Desulfitobacterium hafniense DCB-2: one gene and its partner. The protein of the gene in region 2 interacts with the protein of the main gene of each other region in a pairwise test. Links are inferred from orthologs where the notes say so. Each region holds a gene or a part of one and is shown on either strand. Other genes may lie near its edges.

Region 1 (9,266 bases), 3.0 Mb from region 2 along the record:
TACCCCAATATGGCTGGCTCCCGCTTTCACACCGGCTAAGGCATTGGCCGTTGCCATACCAAAGTCATTATGAGTATGCATCTCCACATCGATATCGATGGTTTCTTTGAGCTTCGTGATTCGCTCAAAGGTCGTGAAAGGCTCAAGGATCCCCACCGTATCGCAATAGCGAAGCCGGTCTGCCCCCGCCTCTTTGGCCTGACGAGCAAATTCCAGGAGAAAATCCAGATCGGAACGGGAGGCATCCTCCGCATTCACGGATATGTAAAGCCCGTTTCTCTTGGCAAATTCAGCAGCCTTGACCATTCTGGCCAAAACGTCTTCCCGTGTGGTCATCAGTTTATGTTCGATATGAATATCTGAGGTGGAAATGGATATAGCCACCGCATCGCATCCACATTCAATGGATTTTTCAATATCGGCTATGACCGCCCGGTTCCATCCCATAATACTGGCTTTCAAACCCATTTTAACAATATCACGGATTGCCTTCTGCTCATCGCCGCCCATGACCGGAACCCCGGCTTCAATCTGATGGACACCGAGATCATCCAGCATCCGGGCAATCATCAGCTTCTCCTGATTAGAAAATACTACTCCTGCGGTCTGTTCTCCATCCCGCAATGTCGTGTCCACGATGGTTAATTTTCTTTCCTCCACGACGATTTCAGCTCCTTAGCATTTTTGGCAATTATTCATCGACCTTAATACTAACACAATCTAGAAATTTGTGAACTATTATACGCCAACAAATACTGTATACTTTGCGAATAATAAAGAAAACCCGGCTTCGCCGTGCCTTAAACGCATACTTACAGATGAGGCGAAGTCGCTGGTTGCCCTTATGCTTAGAAAGTATACAGCGCAAGCTTATACTTTCTGATAGTGCAAAAACAAGACTTCCTTTCTGTCGGATTATACTCCAGAAAAGAAGCCCCATTGCTTATAGCTTTGCCGCGAAGTCCTTCAATTTTAACCCTACATTGCGCAATTCATCGATAGTTGCAGTATTCTCCTGAATGGCGGCTGCTTGCTGCTGGGAGATCGCTCCTGATTCCTCCGCTGAAAGGATCATAGTCTTGACCGCCGAAGAAATCGCCTCAATGATGACCTTTACCTGCTCTGTGGAATGTTTGCTTTCATCGGCCAATTTTCGGATTTCCTGAGCGACGACACCAAACCCCCGCCCATATTCTCCAGCCCTGGCGGACTCGATGGCTGCATTTAAGCCAAGCAGATTGGTCTGATTGGATATGGACTTGATGGAATTGATGATGACTTCCGTTTCAGCAATTTTCTTATCGGACAATTGGGCCTTCTCGGTAAGTGCTTGCCCGACTTCCGCCAGCCTTGCCGCTCCAGAAGCAATCTCATTCATCGCCCCGGCCATTTGGTCCAGCGTATCAGCTAATTGCTCAGCAACCTGATTGACATCCTGCTGTTTTTTTCGGCCTGTAGCACAGATTATGGTACCTACGGAATTGTTATTTTCATCGAGGATCGGAATGTTAACCCCTTTAAATGGCATGCCGTCACGGACATTAAACGTTGTTTTTCTTTTTTCCACCATACACTTTTCCGTGGCTTTTCCCCATACCTTGCTTCCCACAGTGATGCCAATCGGTAAATCGGAACCTTCCACAGCTTGTAAGTATTTTTCGCCATCAGTTACATAGAGTGCCATATCTTCAGGCAGAGACTTAACGATATGAGGCAAAACACCAACCAGAGCCTGCAACGCTTCCTGCCCTTTCAATACTTCCATCTTCTTTCCTCCAGACTTCGCAATTGAACGAAACTTGGGATTCACCATCATTTTACTATGGTTTTTCAAGGGAAACAATCTTGTGAATAATTATTTTGAAATTTCCAATTATAAAACGTTGATGCTGTTACCAGAGTCGATGCCTTACCAGAGCATACGCTTTCATCTCTTTTCTTGTGCTATGATGCACATGAAGCCGGACATATTTTCACTATATCTGCACATCTATGCTATATGTGGATAGCGTAACATATTTAGGTATAATCGTCTTTGTTCAATATCGACAATCATTTCTAATAATTTTTTACATAATTGCATAAACGTTCCTGATTCCACGTCAATTCTTTTCAGCAAAATAATTATCCTTTGCCTATCTCATACACATCTCGCTAATAAAGCTTCCCTTCCAAGACCATGTCCGGAAAGGAAGCTTTTCAAGCAAATCTTCTGAGCTTTATGAACTTCAGGCTTAAAATTTCGCCAGCTGCTCCTTCAGCAAGTCGTTGACCACGCCAGGGTTCGCCTGGCCTTTAGTGGCCTTCATAATCTGGCCGACCAGGAAACCGATGGCCCGGTCTTTGCCGGCCTTATAATCTTCCACCGATTGGGGATGAGCGGCAATCACTTCATCCACCAGCTTCAACAAGGCAGCCGTATCGCTGATTTGGGCTAAGCCCTTCTCCTTGATGATAACTTCCGGATCCTTCCCGGATTCAAACATTGCTTCGATAACCGTTTTGCCGATCTTACCGCTGATGGCACCTTTTTCGATCAAAGTCAGGAGTTCAGCCAGCTGAGAGGGCCGAACCGGGGATTCTTCCACACTGATTTGTTTGGCATTGAGGAGACGGGTGAATTCCCCCATCACCCAATTGGCCAGGGCCTTGGCATCGCTATAGCTCTGCAGCGCTTCATCAAAAAAATCCGACAGCGCTTTCGCCGCGGTAAGCACTCCTGCGTCATATTCCGTCAGTCCCAGGGACTGATAGCGTTCCCGGCGAGCCCCGGGCATTTCCGGAAGGGTTTGACGAATTTCTTCCACCCACTCCCTGGCGATGACCAGGGGCACCAGATCCGGCTCAGGAAAATAGCGGTAATCATGGGCCTCCTCTTTAGAACGCAAGGAAAGGGTGACTCCCTTCCCCTCATCCCAGGTCCGGGTTTCCTGAATAACTTTTTCCCCATCATCCAAAAGCCGGGCTTGCCGCTCAATTTCATATTCCAGGCAGCGCCGTACCGAGCTGAAGGAATTGAGATTCTTCGTTTCGGTCCGGGTACCAAACTCCTTCTGTCCGTGGGGGCGCAGGGACACATTGATATCAAAGCGGACCGAGCCTTGTTCCATCCGGCAATCGGAGACTTCCGTGTACTGAATGGTCCGCACCATTTCTTCTAAAAAGCTTACCACTTCGGCAATAGACCTCATATCCGGTTCTGAGACAATCTCCAGGAGCGGCACTCCGGTCCGGTTGTAATCCACAAAAGACTCCTCCGAGGTGGAGATGGTGGCACCGCTATGCACCAATTTTCCGGCATCATCTTCCATATGGGCCCGGGTTATGCCCACCCGCTTCTTTTCTCCGTCCACTGCAAATTCCAACCAGCCGTTTTTGCAGATGGGCAGATCATATTGGGATGTCTGAAAGTTCTTGGGGGCATCGGGATAAAAGTAATTCTTACGATCGAATTTAGAGAAGTCGGCAATGTCGCAATTTAAAGCCAGACCTGCTTTAATGGCCAGATTGACCACTTCACGGTTGAGGACCGGCAATACTCCGGGCAGCCCCAGGCAAACGGGGCAGACATGGGTATTCTGCTCTCCCCCAAACTCAGTGGAGCAATTGCAGAAAATCTTGGTCTTGGTGGCCAGCTCCACATGAACTTCCACGCCGCAGACCATTTCATAACGTTCAAAAATGCTCATTACCGCGCACCTCCTTTGCCTAAACCCGGTTTCATGGTATGGAAGGGGGTATTTTTCTCGAAGGCGTAGGCCGCTTTATAGAGGGTTCCTTCGGCAAAATGTTTCCCCATCAGCTGCATGCCCACGGGCAGTCCGTCCGCAAAGCCCGCTGGAATGGATAGAGCAGGAATTCCGGCCAGATTAATAGGAACCGTGCAGACATCGGACAGATACATGGTAAGAGGATCTCCGGATTTCTCCCCGATGCGGAAAGCGGTGGTGGGTGTTGTCGGGGAAAGGAGCACATCAAATTTCGCCAAAGCCTCTTCGAAGTCCCGGACGATTAAGGTCCTCACTTTTTGGGCTTTCAAATAATAGGCATCATAATAACCGGCACTCAAAGCATAGGTGCCCAGCATAATCCGGCGTTTAACCTCTGGGCCGAAACCTTCAGCCCGGGTTTGGCAGAACATCCCGATCACATCTTCAGCCCCTTCGGCCCGCCGGCCATAGCGAACCCCGTCATAACGGGCCAGGTTGGAGCTGGCTTCTGCCGTGGCAATCAAATAATAAGCCGGCATAGCATATTCCGTATGGGGCAGGGAGCATTCTTCAACGATCGCTCCCAGACTTTCATAAGTACGCAGGGCTTCCTGAAGGACCCCTTCCACATGGGGATCCAGCCCTTGTCCAAAGTACTCCTTAGGTACACCGATTCGTAAGCCCCGGATATCCTCGGTTAAGAATTGGGTATAATCCGGTTTTTCAAAGACCGCCGAGGTGGAATCCTTCGCATCATGTCCGGCGATAGCATTAAGGACCAGGGCATTATCTCTTACAGTTTTCGTCACCGGCCCGATCTGATCCAGGGAAGAGGCGTAGGCGATCAGGCCATAGCGGGACACGACACCGTAGGTAGGCTTTAGACCCACCACACCGCAGAAAGCTGCCGGCTGGCGAATCGATCCCCCTGTGTCGGAACCCAGGGCATATACCGCTTGGTCGGCGGCTACCGAAGCTACTGAGCCTCCGGAAGATCCTCCCGGTACCCGTTCCGGATCCCAGGGATTGCGGGTGGCGAAAAATCCGGAGTTCTCCGTAGAAGAGCCCATAGCGAATTCATCCATATTGAGCTTGCCTAACAGAACGGCGCCTGAGTCATGTAACTTCTCCGCCACCGTAGCCTGATAAGGGGGAATAAAATTCTCAAGAATTTTAGAGGAACAGGTAGTGCGGATTCCTTCTGTGCAAAGATTATCTTTCAGGGCCATGGGAATCCCCTCTAACATCCCCAGCTTCTCTCCCCGCCCTAGTTTTTCATCCACAGCCTTGGCTTGGGCAAGGGCTTCTTGCTTAGTAACTGTAATAAAGGCTCTGATATCGGGATCTACGGCTTCAATTCTATCCAAAAACCCTTGGGTAAGCTCTGTGGCACTGAGCGTCTTGCCCGCCAATAACTCATGCAGCTCACCAATGGTCAGTGCTGTCATCTCCATGAAGATCTTTTCTCCTTTCCGAATAAACAAGCGAAAGCATTTAAAAAGGCACTTTATTTAAGAAGGTATTTATTATAGAAGTTAAACAATCCGCGGTACTTTAAAGAAACCATCCTGGGCATCAGGCGCATTAGCCAGCACCTTTTCCCGGGCCATGGAGGGCTTAACCTGATCTTCCCGCAGCACATTATGTAAGGGAACTGCATGGGCTGTAGGTTTTATATCGTCCGTATTCAGCTTTTCCAGCATGGCGGCATAGTCCAGAATGGAGTTCAACTGTTCTGTATTGGTCACCAATTCTTCTTCCGTCAATTCCAAGCGGGCCAGAAAGGCCACATGTTCTACTTCTTCGCGAGAGATTTTCACTTCATTCACCATCCCTTTGTACAAAATAAGGGCTAGAGTTTAATACTATAACCCCAAAATGTATATTACAACAATTTTATGGGTAAATATACATTTTTCTGGAACAAAAATCAAGTTTTCAGGGCAAAAGTTCCGCAAATTCCTCTTCGCTTAAAACCGGAATTCCCAGTTCCTTAGCCTTGGCGAGCTTGGAACCGGCCTTCTCCCCGGCGACCACAAAGGCGGTTTTCTTGCTGACGCTGCTGGCAGCCTTGCCCCCAAACTCTTCGATCATGGTCTCTACATAGTGGCGATCCCAGCGTTGCAAAGATCCTGTCACCACAATGCTTTTCCCCGCAAAAATCTGAGGTTTGGCAGAATGCTGCGCACTCATCACTACTCCTGCCTGGCGCAGTTTATTCAGAAAGTGGTGGGTGCTTTCCTGCTGGAAGAACTGAGCGACACTTTGGGCCATAGCGGGGCCCACATCCGGGATCTCCTGCAATTCCTCCACCTGAGCTTTCTCCAGGTCTTCCATGGTTCCGTATTTTTGGGCTAGGATCTTGCCGGCTTTTTCTCCCACATGGCGGATTCCCAGACCAAAGATAAGCGGAGCCAATCCTCGTTCCTTGCTGTCTTCGATAGCTTTGAGCAGATTCTCGGCAGATTTTTTACCCAGCCGCTCCAATGGAACCAGGGCATCATATTCCAAAGCATAGAGATCGGCGGCATCCTTAATCAGTCCGGCTTCCAAAAGCTGATAAATAACCGCCGGTCCCAGTCCATCAATATTCATGGCATTCCGGGACACAAAATGAATAATGGCTTCCCGCTGCCGGGCCGGACAGGTGATGCTGGTACAGCGGTGGGCTGCTTCCCCTTCTTCCCGGATGACCGGACTCTGGCACTCAGGGCAGAGCTCGGGCATCTCAAAGATCCGCTCCCCACCTGTCCTTTTCTCCGGCAGGATTTTCACTACTTCAGGGATGACATCTCCAGCCTTTTGGATCAAAACATGATCCCCGATGCGAACATCCTTGGCGCGGATATTATCCAGGTTATGAAGAGTAGCCCGGCCCACGGTGGAGCCGGCCACAAAGACCGGAGTCAAATAAGCTGTGGGAGTCAGCACTCCTGTCCGCCCTACCCGAATCACAATGTCCTCCACAACAGTTTCCACCTGCTCCGCCGGAAATTTATAAGCGATGGCCCAACGAGGACTTTTGGCCGTAAAGCCCAGTTCCCGCTGCTGAGCGATATCATTGACCTTAATCACCAGTCCGTCAATATCATAAGGATAGTTATGGCGTTTCTCTACCATTTCCCCGCAATAAGCAATAACCTCTTCTATGGCGGAAAAGACCCGATATTCAGGGTTAACCGAGAACCCCTGCTCCTTAAGATAATCCAGTACGGCAGTCTGGGAAGCCAGCTCTCCCTCTTCAGGAGTCAGGACCTGATAAGCAAAATACCCTAATTTGCGCTGGGCCGTAATCCTGGAGTCAAGCTGGCGCAAAGAACCGGCCGCCGCATTCCGGGGATTGGCAAAGAGAGGCTGTCCAGCCTCTTCCCGTTCCTGATTCAGGCGCAAAAAGGAACCTTTAGGCATATAACCTTCTCCCCGCACATCCAGGCGGTCGGCCTGCTTACGCAGCCGCAAGGGAATAGCGGGTATGGTCTTCAGATTGGCGGTAATTTCTTCACCCACTTCACCGTCGCCACGAGTAGCGCCGCGCACCAGCGCTCCATCTTCATAAGTTAAAGCAACGGTTAAGCCGTCGATCTTAAGCTCCACCACATACTCCACTTCGGCAACCATCGAACGGACCCGGCGGTCAAATTCCAGAAGATCTCCGGCATCAAAAGCATTATCCAAACTAAGGAGGGCTTCAGCATGACGAACTTTAGGGAATTCCTTGGCGATATAGCCGCCGACCCGTTGGGACGGGGAATCGGGAGTCAGGAATTCCGGATGTTCTTTCTCCAGGCGAATCAATTCCTGCAGGAGTGCGTCATACTCTGCATCACTTAAGGTCGGCTGATCCAAGCCATAATATTGATAATTGGCTTCCTCGATTTGTTCACGTAAGGCCTCGATTCTTTGTGACACATCGGACATAAATATTCCCTCCTTGCATTGATTAAAAATATTCAGGTTGGAGCGCTTTGCTCACAGGCCATCTTTGCTCGGGTCGCGTAGCTTTAGGCACAACGGTCACTCCATAGCTCCAGGGCTGGTTCACTCGCTTTCTTAACAGCATCTGCGGCGGATGAGTATGCTTTGGGGTGTGCCGCCTTGAGCGAAACTGTCCACCGGACACTTTCGTCGCCAAACCCCGCTGCTATCTGCATGTTAACCGTGACTCCGCTTCGTTAAGAAAGCCTCGTTCACCCGACCGCCCCTCCGCTAAATCCGTTCCCTTTTGTGCCTAAAGCTACGTCTTGCGGGACTTTAGCACTTCTTTTGAGACTTTTGCGAGTCTTTTCTGGAGTCTTTTCTGGGACCCTTTCTGGAGCCTTTTCTATAGCCACCCCTTAAACCTTTCCCAGGATAGCCGACCTTGCCGCCTCAAGCGGCGTCGGTAAAGACGGAAAAAGCGGCCCGGGTCAACAACCTGCCCCATCTTCCCCACAAAGCCCTGCTCACTCAGACCCGCAAAGCTGCCCAAGCATTTTGCTTTACACTAGGGAGCGAATTTAAGCAAGCGGAAACAAAACTTCGCGAAAAGCACGCAGCGGAGTCGGGTTGGAAACAGGACGTTTCCAACCGCCCACTGAGAACAAGTGCGAAAGCAGTGCTTTCGAGGAGCGATTTGGGCGGGCACCCGACGGAGCGGAGAGCTTGAGCGTTAGTTTTGTCCGCGCAGCTTATGGAGCGACCGGTGTAAAGCAAAATCCTGGAGACCTAGCTTTCATGCCTTTCAAAGCAGGCATTCAGCTTTGTATTGTACAGGAGAGGCGCTGCGGGTCACCCTCACAACGCCATCTATAGTCTAACCCGTTAAAGGAACTCAATTCTCCGGGAGCTATTTATTGAAGGAAATATTTCGACAAGGGGGGAACCACCTGCTTCTTCCGGGACAGCACCCCAGGAAGGAAAATGCTCTCCTTGTCCAGGGGTTTATCAAAAGCCTTGGCTATCTCCTCAGGCTTGGCGCCGCTGATGAACAATTCCGTGTTTTCCTCCAAGAGGTCGGTCACCATCAGCATCAGGTAATTCATAGCCCGCTGGCCGCGAATCTCTTCCAGCCTTTGGGATAATTCGGCCCGCAATTGATCCAGACCTTCCAGCCCCATGACACTGAATTGACCGATGCCAACCCGGAGCTCTCCCATAGTAAATTCTTTGAGATCTTCTTCGATCAGCTCATCCACTTGCCGCTCCCCAAGATTGGAAGCTGCCTTGAACATTTGCACCCCAAATTCCTTGGGATCTACTCCGGCGATGCTGGCCAGGTAAGTGGCATTCTCTCTATCGATCTCGGTGCAGGTGGGAGATTTAAAAATAACCGTATCGGATAAAATAGCTCCCAGCATGATTCCTGCGATAGCTTTTTCCGGAACAACATCCCAATCCCGATAGCATTTGGCCACGATGGTGCAGGTGGAGCCCACAGGCTCATTGCGGAAGAGGATTGGCTCTCCGGTTTGGATCCCGCCTACCCGATGGTGATCGACCACCTCAAGAATCTGGGCTTGATCCGTGCCCACGACGGCTTGGCCAAATTCATTGTGATCCACGAGGATCACTTGTTTC
Region 2 (9,466 bases):
AAGGTACTCGTCATAGGGAGTACGGCCATAGTCCAGCCACCCCTGGCTGAAGAAATAGGTTCTGGTATTTTTGCAGAAAAGCTCCAGATAGCGGGCATTGGAACCCATCAACAGACCGATGCAATCATGGGTAGTCGGTATCAGCATGGGAACGGCCGGCGAAACTAAGTCCACCAAAGTATTGGAGCAACGGCCGTAGGTCAGGACAATCAGATCATAATCCTGGCTGGCATCAATGATCTCTTGAATTTTTTTATGGAGTTCCGCCGGTAGGGCATGATAATTAAAATCAAGAAATTCACAGTCCATTAATCCATCATTCTTTAAGGCTTTGACCTCGTTCATTGTGGAATGACAACCGATCAGTTTAATTTTCATAGTGATTCTCCTGATGAGGTAAAACACCCAGATGCAAAATCTGAGTGTTTTACCCGTGGTTTAAGTTCTGTTACCCAGGAGCATTAGGGATGATCGCTCCTGAGAGCTTTAAGAATACTATAACACATAACCAGCATGATCAGCATAAAAGGAAAGGCCGAAGCAATCGAGGCAGTCTGAAGGGCTTTCAGGGCAGCCGTACCGCCCACAACAATGAGCACAATGGTCATAGCTCCTTGCATAATCCCCCAGAAGCTGCGCAGTTTCTTGCTGGGATCCATATCTCCATTGGAGGTCAGCATAGCCAGAACGTAGGTAGCTGAGTCGGCAGCACCCACAAAGCAAGTCACGATCAGCAGGATGGCCAAAGGACCGGTTATGGCGTAGAGAGGCATCTGCTGCAGCAGGGCAAACAAAGCCGTGGTGTAATCAGCATTGACAGCATTTTGAATAAATCCTCCGGAAATCTGGTCCAGGTTAAAGGCTGCTCCGCCGTAGATAGCCAGCCAAATAAAGGAGAAGCCGACCGGCAGCAGGGTTACGGCAAAGACAAACTCCCGAATGGTCCGCCCCTTCGACACCCGTGCCACAAACTGACCGACAAAGGGAGCCCAGGCGATCCACCATGCCCAGTAGAAGATGGTCCAGCCGCCTACCCAGCTTTCATTGGCCATCCAGAAGGTTTGGCCGACAAAATTCTGCAGATAATCGCCCAAACTTTGGGTAAAGGTATTGAGGATAAAGACTTTGCCGCCAAAGTAGAAGATAAAAACCATAAATGCAACGGATAACCAAACTTTTACATTAGCAATCGACTGCATGGCTTTATGCAGACCGGAGACCGTGGCCAGGGTAAAGATAACTGTGATCACGGCAATGACAAGGGAAATCGTCAGAGGGCCGGCCGGAATTCCCCAGATGTACTGTATTCCTGTGGCTATCTGGCTGGAACCCAAGCCCAAACTGGTAGCAATTCCAAAAATAGTGGCGAATACAGCCAGAATATCGATGGCCTTGCCAATCGGCCCATAAATCCGATCGCCAATGAGGGGATAGAAAGCCGAGCTAATCAGGAAGGGCAGCCCTTTGCGGAATTGGAAGTAGGCCAGAGCCAAACCGGCGATAGCAAAGTTAACCCAGGCATGAATGCCCCAGTGAAAGAAGACCACCCGCATGGAAGTTTGCATAGCCTCTACGGTTCCCGGTTCTCCGAAAGGCGGACTGTTAAAATGCATGATGGGTTCGGCAACGGACCAAAAGACCAAACCAATGCCCATGCCTCCGCCGAAAAGCATGGCAAACCATTGGAAATTGCTGAATTCCGGTTTATCGTCATCGGCACCCAGCTTGATTTTCCCGTAACGGCTGATGGCTATACCAAAGACAAAGATAATAAAAATTGCAACAGCTAAAAGGTAAAGCCAACCGAAATTCGTGGTTAATAAGGCAAAGACTTTATTGACCACATTGGCCATATTTTCAGGTAAAAATACTCCCCACAGAACAAACAACAGGGCAATGGCTGAAGAAATATACAATACAGTGTTTTGCTTCTTGTCAACTCCCATATTCACTCACCTCTCCAAATTTTTCAATAATCCGAAAATTTGCTATTGAGAGAAATCAGCGGCAGGTGTGTAACCAACGCCGCTGATTACATTGTTCTAACGGATAGCGAAGCAACGAGTATTGACTCCTGCCCTCTCTATTTGCCCAAAATCTTATTAGCAAGTTCAACTGCGTCGTCTGCAGTTTCCGCCCATCCATCCGCACCGATCTCATCAGCCCATACCTGGCTGGTTGGGCCGCCGCCTACCAACACTTTATAGCTGTCTCTTAAATTCTTCTCTTTCAGATATTCGATCAGTTCTTTTTGCTTGATCATGGTGGTGGTCAGCAAGGCGCTGGCTCCGATGATATCTGCTCCTACTTCCTGAGCCTTAGCCACAAAGCCTTCCGCTTTAATGTCCGTACCAAGGTCAATTACCTTATACCCTGCCGCTGTGAACATAGCGCCCGTTATATTTTTACCGATATCGTGGATATCCCCTTCCACAGTGCCCAGGACGATTTTACCCTTGGATTCCCCTTCACTCATTCCTTTCTTGGCAATTTCCGGCTCCAGGATAGCCAAACCGACTTTCATCGCTTCAGCCGACATCATGACATCCGGTAAGAACATCTCCCCTTCTTTCCACGCTGTGCCCACAACCTCAATTCCCTTGACCAGACCCGACTGAACCGTATCCACCAAATCAAGATCTTCATCAACAGCTTTTTGGGAAAGTTCTGCTACGATATCTTCATCTCCGTCAATAATCGCTTGCTTCAGTTCATCCAATAAACTCATGATCATTCCTCCCGTTATTTTCGTTATTGCCTACTTGTTTACTCTTCGCCAACTTCCTTACCCCGCTGGGCAATGAAGGCCTGCAGTTTGGCATCGATCTCCGGATCCAGGGCGGGGGGCACATAATTGGCCAGAATCTGCTGCCAACGGGCATGAGCGCGCTGCTTCGTCTCCAGCTTCTCTTTTGCCCAGGTATCATAGGCGCTTCGGTCGCTGAGGGTAGGGGTATAGAACTCCCGCTTATGATTTTTGCGCGTATGCTTCTGGGTGAGGAAATGTCCTCCGGGCCCTACTTTCTCTATCACGTCAAAAGCCATGCCGTCTTCGTCAAAGGTATAGCCCTTCATATAATGGAGAAGCATACCGGCAATTTCATCATCCATGATGAATTTCTCATAGGACATGGCCATGAAGTATTGGAGAATTCCCGCTGTATGGAGAACAAAGTTAACACCGGTCAGATTAGCTGCCATCAACGTCATCATGGACTCATAACCGGCTTGGGCATCCACAGTCTTGGAGTCGTTCAGTCCGCCGCCGGAACGGCTGGGTACTCCATAAAAGCGGGCCAGCTGAGCGCTTGCTGAGATAAAGAGAGCGCATTCGGGACTGCCGATGGAAAGACTGCCGCTGCGCATATCGCTTAAAGCGGAAGTAGAGCCATAAATAACCGGGGTTCCTGGGTTGATGCTTTGTGCTAAAGAGATTCCGGCTAAGACCTCGGCATTCTGCAGGGACAAGGTGCCTGCCAAAGATGCGGGACCGGTCGATCCGGCCATAACCAGTGAAGCAATGATCACAGCCTGACCTGCTTCCGCATAAGCCATCAAGGCCCCCAGCATTCTTTCGTCATATTTCAGAGGAGTCAAGGAGTTAATCAAGGAGACTAAGACCGGCTTTTCTTTAATCACATCTTTGCCGCCGAAGAGGATAGCAGCTATTTCGACGGAGTCTTCCGCCCTTTCTTTTCCTTCGGCACTGCCCATGAAGCACTTATCGGAGTTTTTAATCGAACTGTACAGCATCTGCAAATGACGCACGCCATCCGGAATGTCCTGAGGTTCCGCCATGGTGCCGCCGGAAAGATGCATATTCTTGCTGGCTCCGGCCAGTTTGGCGAAATTCTCGTAATCCTGCAAGGTGGTTTTACGCCGGCTGCCATCCAATTCGTAAATGAAGGGGGCTCCATAACCAGGCATAAAGACAATATTATCGCCGCCGATAACCACATTGTTTTCAGGGTTGCGGGCATGAAGGGTAAACTCTGCCGGTGCCGATTTGAGCTTGGACTCCACAAATTCACGGGTCAAATAGACTCTCTTGCCTTCGACCTTTTGCCCCTCCCGGCGAAAAACCTCTAAAGCCGGTTCGTACTCAAACTCAATACCGATTTCTTCAAGGATCTTCATGGTGTTTTCGTGGATTTTTTGAACTTGGTCCTCGGTCAGGATATTGTACTTAGGTAACAATTGACCCACCCCTTTTTTGAAATTTTTACATCAAATCAAGTTAAGTTAAGTCAAGATAAAGAAAACCCGGCTTCGCCGAACCTTAAACCCATGCCCGCAAATGAGGCGAAGTCGCTGGTTGCGCTTATGCTTAGAAAGTATATAGCGCAAGCTTATACTTTCTGACAGTGAAATAAGGTTTAGAAAATTTTGAGCAAAGGATGCTCTGTGGTTCCCATCTTAACTCCGGTCAGCTTATTGTTATAGGCAATCATGGCATCTGTGGTTGCTATAGCACGATAAACCCAGGGAGCGTTCATCATGGGACCATAGAGAATGAAATCGGCACCCTGTGTGATCGGATAAGTGAAGACCGCAGCCCCGGCAACTTCGAAGAAGGGGGTTCCTTTGGAACGCATTTTCTTCCAGAGATAGACTGCATTGGATGGCGCACAGCCACCGGGATAGCCGAATTGCTCTTTAACCACATTGATCGCTTCCGTCGTCCAGCTATTGCTGGCCACATCCAAGACTCCCGGATCCACAAGGAATTGCTCGATACCGGCCCGTTTGGCCGCTGCAATCAACCCTTCTTTATCATCCTTGCCCTGGAGAAGATCGATGCGGGCATTGGGCTTTAACGCTTTCTTACTGAAAGCAAGGATAACGGCGGTCTTCAGCCCTGCCTCTTTGATGGCGGCCAGCTCTTCTTCGGTGTAATGCTCTTCAATGGAATTGTAGATCAGCCGTTTCTGAATCTCCGGATCCTTGCCCAAATTTTTCAGGGCTCCTACCCGCACATCCGGGCTGATACTATCCAGGAGGAATGGGGCAGTGGTATTTTCCAAAATAAATTCCACGTATTTCGTAAGGGCTTCAACAGATTCTCCCAAGACATCAATGATAAATGGATTGCCTGTTTCTGCGCTTAGTTCGGCTTCCTGATCCAGCAAAGCTTTGGCTGCATCTTTGTCGAAAATTCCCTTTTGACCATCTGAGACGATCTTATGGCCCCGATAAAAAATGCTGCCGATGAGCACTGTTGGGTATTCCCCAGGCTGACCACCAACCTTAACCCCATTGATGTCATAAACATGTTGTTGAGCAGTAAATTTGAACATTTGACTTCCTCCTATGCAAAATGTGTTTTGATCTTGTCAAAATAATGTGTTGTTTGGCCCTCCTTATTTTCCGTCTATTCTAATAATTCTGATGCATTGAATATATCAGAAATAAATCGCCTAATAAATAATGCATTTCTGCTTATTTTAACGCTATCCTATCACAATCATCAACTCGAGTTTGAAGACTAAAAAAGCTGTTGCTCAACAAACGTCACCGTTCATTTTGCAACAGCTTTATCCCACATCCGTGTCACTTAAACCGGAAAGATAGCCCAGGGTTCTTCCTTTCAGGTCTCCATAAAAGTTAACCTACTTCACAACGACATTGACCAGCTTACCCGGCACCGTTACGATCTTAAGGATCTGTTTGCCTTGAGTCCATTCCCCAAGCCTGGGCAGCTGCCGGACCTGTGCTTCCAATTCCGCCGCGGAAATCTGGGCCGGAACCTGAATCCGCTCCTTAACCTTCCCGTTGATCTGCAGGACCACAGTGACCTCTTCCTGGACCAGAGCCTCTTCATCCACTTGCGGCCACTCCCGGCTATGGATGCTGTCCTCATGGCCCAATTCACTCCAGATTTCTTCGGTAATATGGGGTGCAAAAGGCGCCAGCAGGATGAGAATGCTCTCCAAGGCTTCCCGGGCCACCGCCAAATTCACCTGGGGCTGTTCTTTGTACAGATAAAGAGCATTGACCAATTCCATAATGGCACTGACGGCTGTGTTGAAGTTGAAGCGTGCTCCCACATCCGAAGTAACTCTTTGAATGGTTTGGTGGGTTTGACGGCGCATGTCCTTGGCAGCTTTGTCCAATTCGCCAAATTCATTAGCCCCTGCCCCAGTAGTCTTTAAGACTTCTTCGTATTGAGCCGCCAGACGCCACACCCGGTTGAGGAAGCGGTAGCAACCTTCCACCCCTTGGTCGTTCCATTCCAAATCCCGCTCCGGCGGAGCTGCGAAGAGGATGAAGAGGCGGGCCGTATCGGCACCATATTTAGAAATAATTTCTTCAGGACTTACCACATTACCCTTGGATTTGGACATTTTAGCCCCGCCCAGGCAAACCATCCCCTGAGTGAGTAGGTTGGCAAAGGGCTCATCGACTTTAAGATAGCCAAAATCCCGCAGAGCCTTAGTAAAGAAACGCGAGTACAGCAAATGGAGAATAGCATGCTCTACTCCACCTACATATTGATCCACATTCATCCAGTGATCTGCAGCTTCTTTGGCGAAGGGGAGCTGAGCATTGTGGGGATCAGTATAGCGGAGGAAATACCAGGAGGAGCACATAAAAGTGTCCATAGTGTCTGTTTCACGACGGGCCTTACCGCCACAGGTGGGACAGATGGTTTGTTTAAAGCTTTCCGAGGTGGTCAGGGGATTCTCCCCCGCTTTAAAGACCACATCGTCCGGGAGCATGACAGGGAGTTGGTCCTGGGGCACAGGAACAATTCCGCAATGATCGCAATAAATCATGGGAATGGGAGCTCCCCAGTAACGCTGACGGGAAATAAGCCAGTCACGGAGGCGGAAATTCACTTTCCGTTCACCAAAGCCATCGTGCTCAGCTTTATCACACATCTTCTCCCAGGCCTCCACATTCTTGAGACCATCATACTCGCCGGAATTCACCATCATTCCCTCTTCAACGAAAGCTGCTTGAAGAGGAGTATCCTTTTCCTCCACAGGGGTTCCCTCAGGCAGGATAACGGTCTTAATGGGAAGCTTATACTTCCCGGCGAACTCAAAGTCCCTTTCATCATGGGCCGGTACGCCCATAACCGCTCCTGTTCCGTATTCAAAAAGAACATAGTTAGCGATCCAGATGGGTACTTTTTCTCCGCTATAGGGGTTAATGCAGTAGGCCCCGGTAAACAGGCCTTCTTTTTCGGTTTCGGTGGAAGTCCGGGCGATTTCATTCAGCCCCTTCATCCGTTCGATAAAGGCTTGCACGTCATTTTCGTATTCCGTACCAGCAATCAGCTTTTGCACCAAAGGGTGCTCCGGTGCCAGCACTACATAGCTCACACCAAAAATCGTATCCACCCGGGTGGTATAGACCCGAATTTTATCCCCGTGGTTCTCCAGGTCGAATTCCACTTCGGCTCCTTCAGAACGGCCAATCCAGTTTTTTTGCATGGTCTTCACTTTATCAGGCCAGCCGGGGAGCTTTTCCAGATCATCCAAAAGCACTTGAGCATAGTCCGTAATCTTAAAAAACCATTGTTCCAGATCTTTTTTGGTAACGGCGGTGTCGCAACGTTCACAAGCTCCATCCACCACCTGCTCGTTGGCAAGAACGGTGGCACAAGAAGGACACCAGTTGACGCCGGCTTTTTTCTTATACACCAAGCCATGTTTGTAAAACTCTAAAAAGATCCATTGCGTAAACTTGTAATAGTCGGGATGACAGGTCGTAACCTCCCGCTCCCAATCATAGGAGATTCCCATTTCCTGAAGCTGCCTTTTCATATTGGCGATATTTTTCCAAGTCCACTCAGCCGGCGGCGTTTGATTCTTAATGGCCGCATTTTCTGCCGGCAGCCCAAAAGAATCCCAACCGATGGGATGCAGAACATTGTAACCCCTCATCCGCTTAAAGCGAGCGATGACATCCACTATAGAATAATTCCGGACATGTCCCATATGAAGATTGCCGGAAGGGTAAGGAAACATCGCTAAAGCATAGAATTTGGGTTTATCAGAATGCTCTTCGGCTTGATAATCTTTTCTGTCCACCCATTTTTTTTGCCATTTAGGCTCAATCTCTGAAAAAAGATATTTCTCTTGCATTATAATTTTCCCCCTTAAACATTCCGAACTCCATGATCGAGATGAAATCAAGATATAAAAAACTCCCATCCCTAAAGGGACGAGAGTAACTTCCCGCGGTACCACCCAATTTCAACTGCACTTCATCGATGATAACGGCTCGCACCGGCACTCATTATGATCTGAGTACAGCTCCGGGGCGAGTGCTTACCAAAGTCTCACAGCAACTCTCACCGACCGTTGCCTCTCTGAAATGAGGTTGTTTGGGCTTATTCCCCTTCATTGCTTTTCGCAAGTTTCCTATATAATAATCCAAAATTCGGCATCATGTCAACTATCAAGAACTGATCACCGGCGCGTCTCCCCAGAGCCGCTCAAGATTATAGAATTCCCGCTGGTCCGGAGTCATCACGTGAATCACCAGATCTCCGCAATCCACAAGAACCCATTTGGCCTCCTGCAACCCTTCTACTCTTAAAATAGTCACGCCCAACTCGGGGAGCTTCTCGGAGAGGTTATCGGTGATCGCCTTAACTTGAGTGGTGGAATTTCCGGTTGTGATCAGGAAATAATCTGTGACCATGGAAATCCCTTTGAGGTCAAGCAGAATGGTCTCCCGGCCTTTTTTGTCTTCAACAAGGTTTACAGCGCCATGCAATTGCTTATCTGTCAGCAAATTTTTGCCTCCTTTTTAAATCTTCATAGGTAAGCAGTGTTTGAGGATGGATGCTCCGCTTACTTTTTCGCAAATAATTTAAAGTATGTTCAACACACATTAGTGTACCATTCTCAAGATTATCATACAAGGATTGTCGTAGTTTGTCTACATCGGGAAAAGAACGCTGAGGTTCTGTTAGATCAGCACTATAAATTAACATCTCCAGGCCCCCCATTCCCGGAGCTCCTAAAGTGTGATGAGCTATCGCCGCCAATACTTCCCGATCCTTGTAGCCATATTCACACTCCAGCCAATAAGCTGCCAGGGGACCATGTAGACTCTGAGGATTGTCTTCATCCTCAGGATAGCGAATTAAATTCCACTCTTTCGCCATAGAAATCTGTTGCGTAAAATCAATTTCTTTCTTAAGGTCATGCAGATAGGCAGCAATCTGAGCCCTCTCGCCATCCACCTGATGCTTTATGGCCAGCTCCTGAGCCCACCGGACAACTCCCAAAGTATGACTGAACCGCTTCTTTGACATGGAACTGCAAGCTAAATTGTAGGCTTCCTGAATATCCAAAATCGCCAGAACCTACTTTCCAATAAATATATGCTAAAGAAAACCCGGCTTCACCACGAAGACACTGTCTTCGCACTTGTTGCTTTAAACCCATGCTTGCCAATGAGGTGAAGTCGCCGGTTGCACTTATGCTTAGAAAGTATATAGCGCAAG

What was found.
Region 1: the proteins of leuS (region 2) and ligA interact in binary tests that used the Escherichia coli proteins (3 or more experiments, as listed by UniProt). The link is inferred for Desulfitobacterium hafniense DCB-2 from one-to-one orthologs.

Annotation. Positions count from the first base shown.
Region 1 is NC_011830.1:1,613,667-1,622,932, reverse strand. Bases 5,139-8,060 are described here. They hold ligA (NAD-dependent DNA ligase LigA), read right to left. Parts: upstream 7,629-8,060; coding sequence 5,649-7,628; downstream 5,139-5,648. Other genes in these bases: gatC (Asp-tRNA(Asn)/Glu-tRNA(Gln) amidotransferase subunit GatC), read right to left, coding at 5,246-5,530; gatA (Asp-tRNA(Asn)/Glu-tRNA(Gln) amidotransferase subunit GatA), read right to left, coding at 5,139-5,164. Outside these bases: nifV (homocitrate synthase), read right to left, coding at 1-660; DHAF_RS26565 (methyl-accepting chemotaxis protein), read right to left, coding at 944-1,765; Asp-tRNA(Asn)/Glu-tRNA(Gln) amidotransferase subunit GatB, read right to left, coding at 2,235-3,689; more of gatA, read right to left, coding at 3,689-5,138; DHAF_RS07565 (hypothetical protein), read left to right, coding at 8,071-8,355; DHAF_RS26665 (hypothetical protein), read left to right, coding at 8,256-8,501; DHAF_RS07560 (putative manganese-dependent inorganic diphosphatase), read right to left, coding at 8,540-9,266. UniProt on the Escherichia coli protein: DNA ligase that catalyzes the formation of phosphodiester linkages between 5'-phosphoryl and 3'-hydroxyl groups in double-stranded DNA using NAD as a coenzyme and as the energy source for the reaction.
Region 2 is NC_011830.1:4,586,604-4,596,069, forward strand. Bases 5,352-8,473 are described here. They hold leuS (leucine--tRNA ligase), read right to left. Parts: upstream 8,094-8,473; coding sequence 5,610-8,093; downstream 5,352-5,609. Other genes in these bases: rsfS (ribosome silencing factor), read right to left, coding at 8,410-8,473. In the rest of the region: DHAF_RS21590 (DUF1638 domain-containing protein), read right to left, coding at 1-378; DHAF_RS21595 (glycine betaine uptake BCCT transporter), read right to left, coding at 462-1,946; glycine betaine-specific corrinoid protein MtgC, read right to left, coding at 2,084-2,728; mtgB (glycine betaine--corrinoid protein methyltransferase), read right to left, coding at 2,767-4,206; [methyl-Co(III) glycine betaine-specific corrinoid protein]--tetrahydrofolate methyltransferase MtgA, read right to left, coding at 4,377-5,297; more of rsfS, read right to left, coding at 8,474-8,748; bis(5'-nucleosyl)-tetraphosphatase (symmetrical) YqeK, read right to left, coding at 8,735-9,313.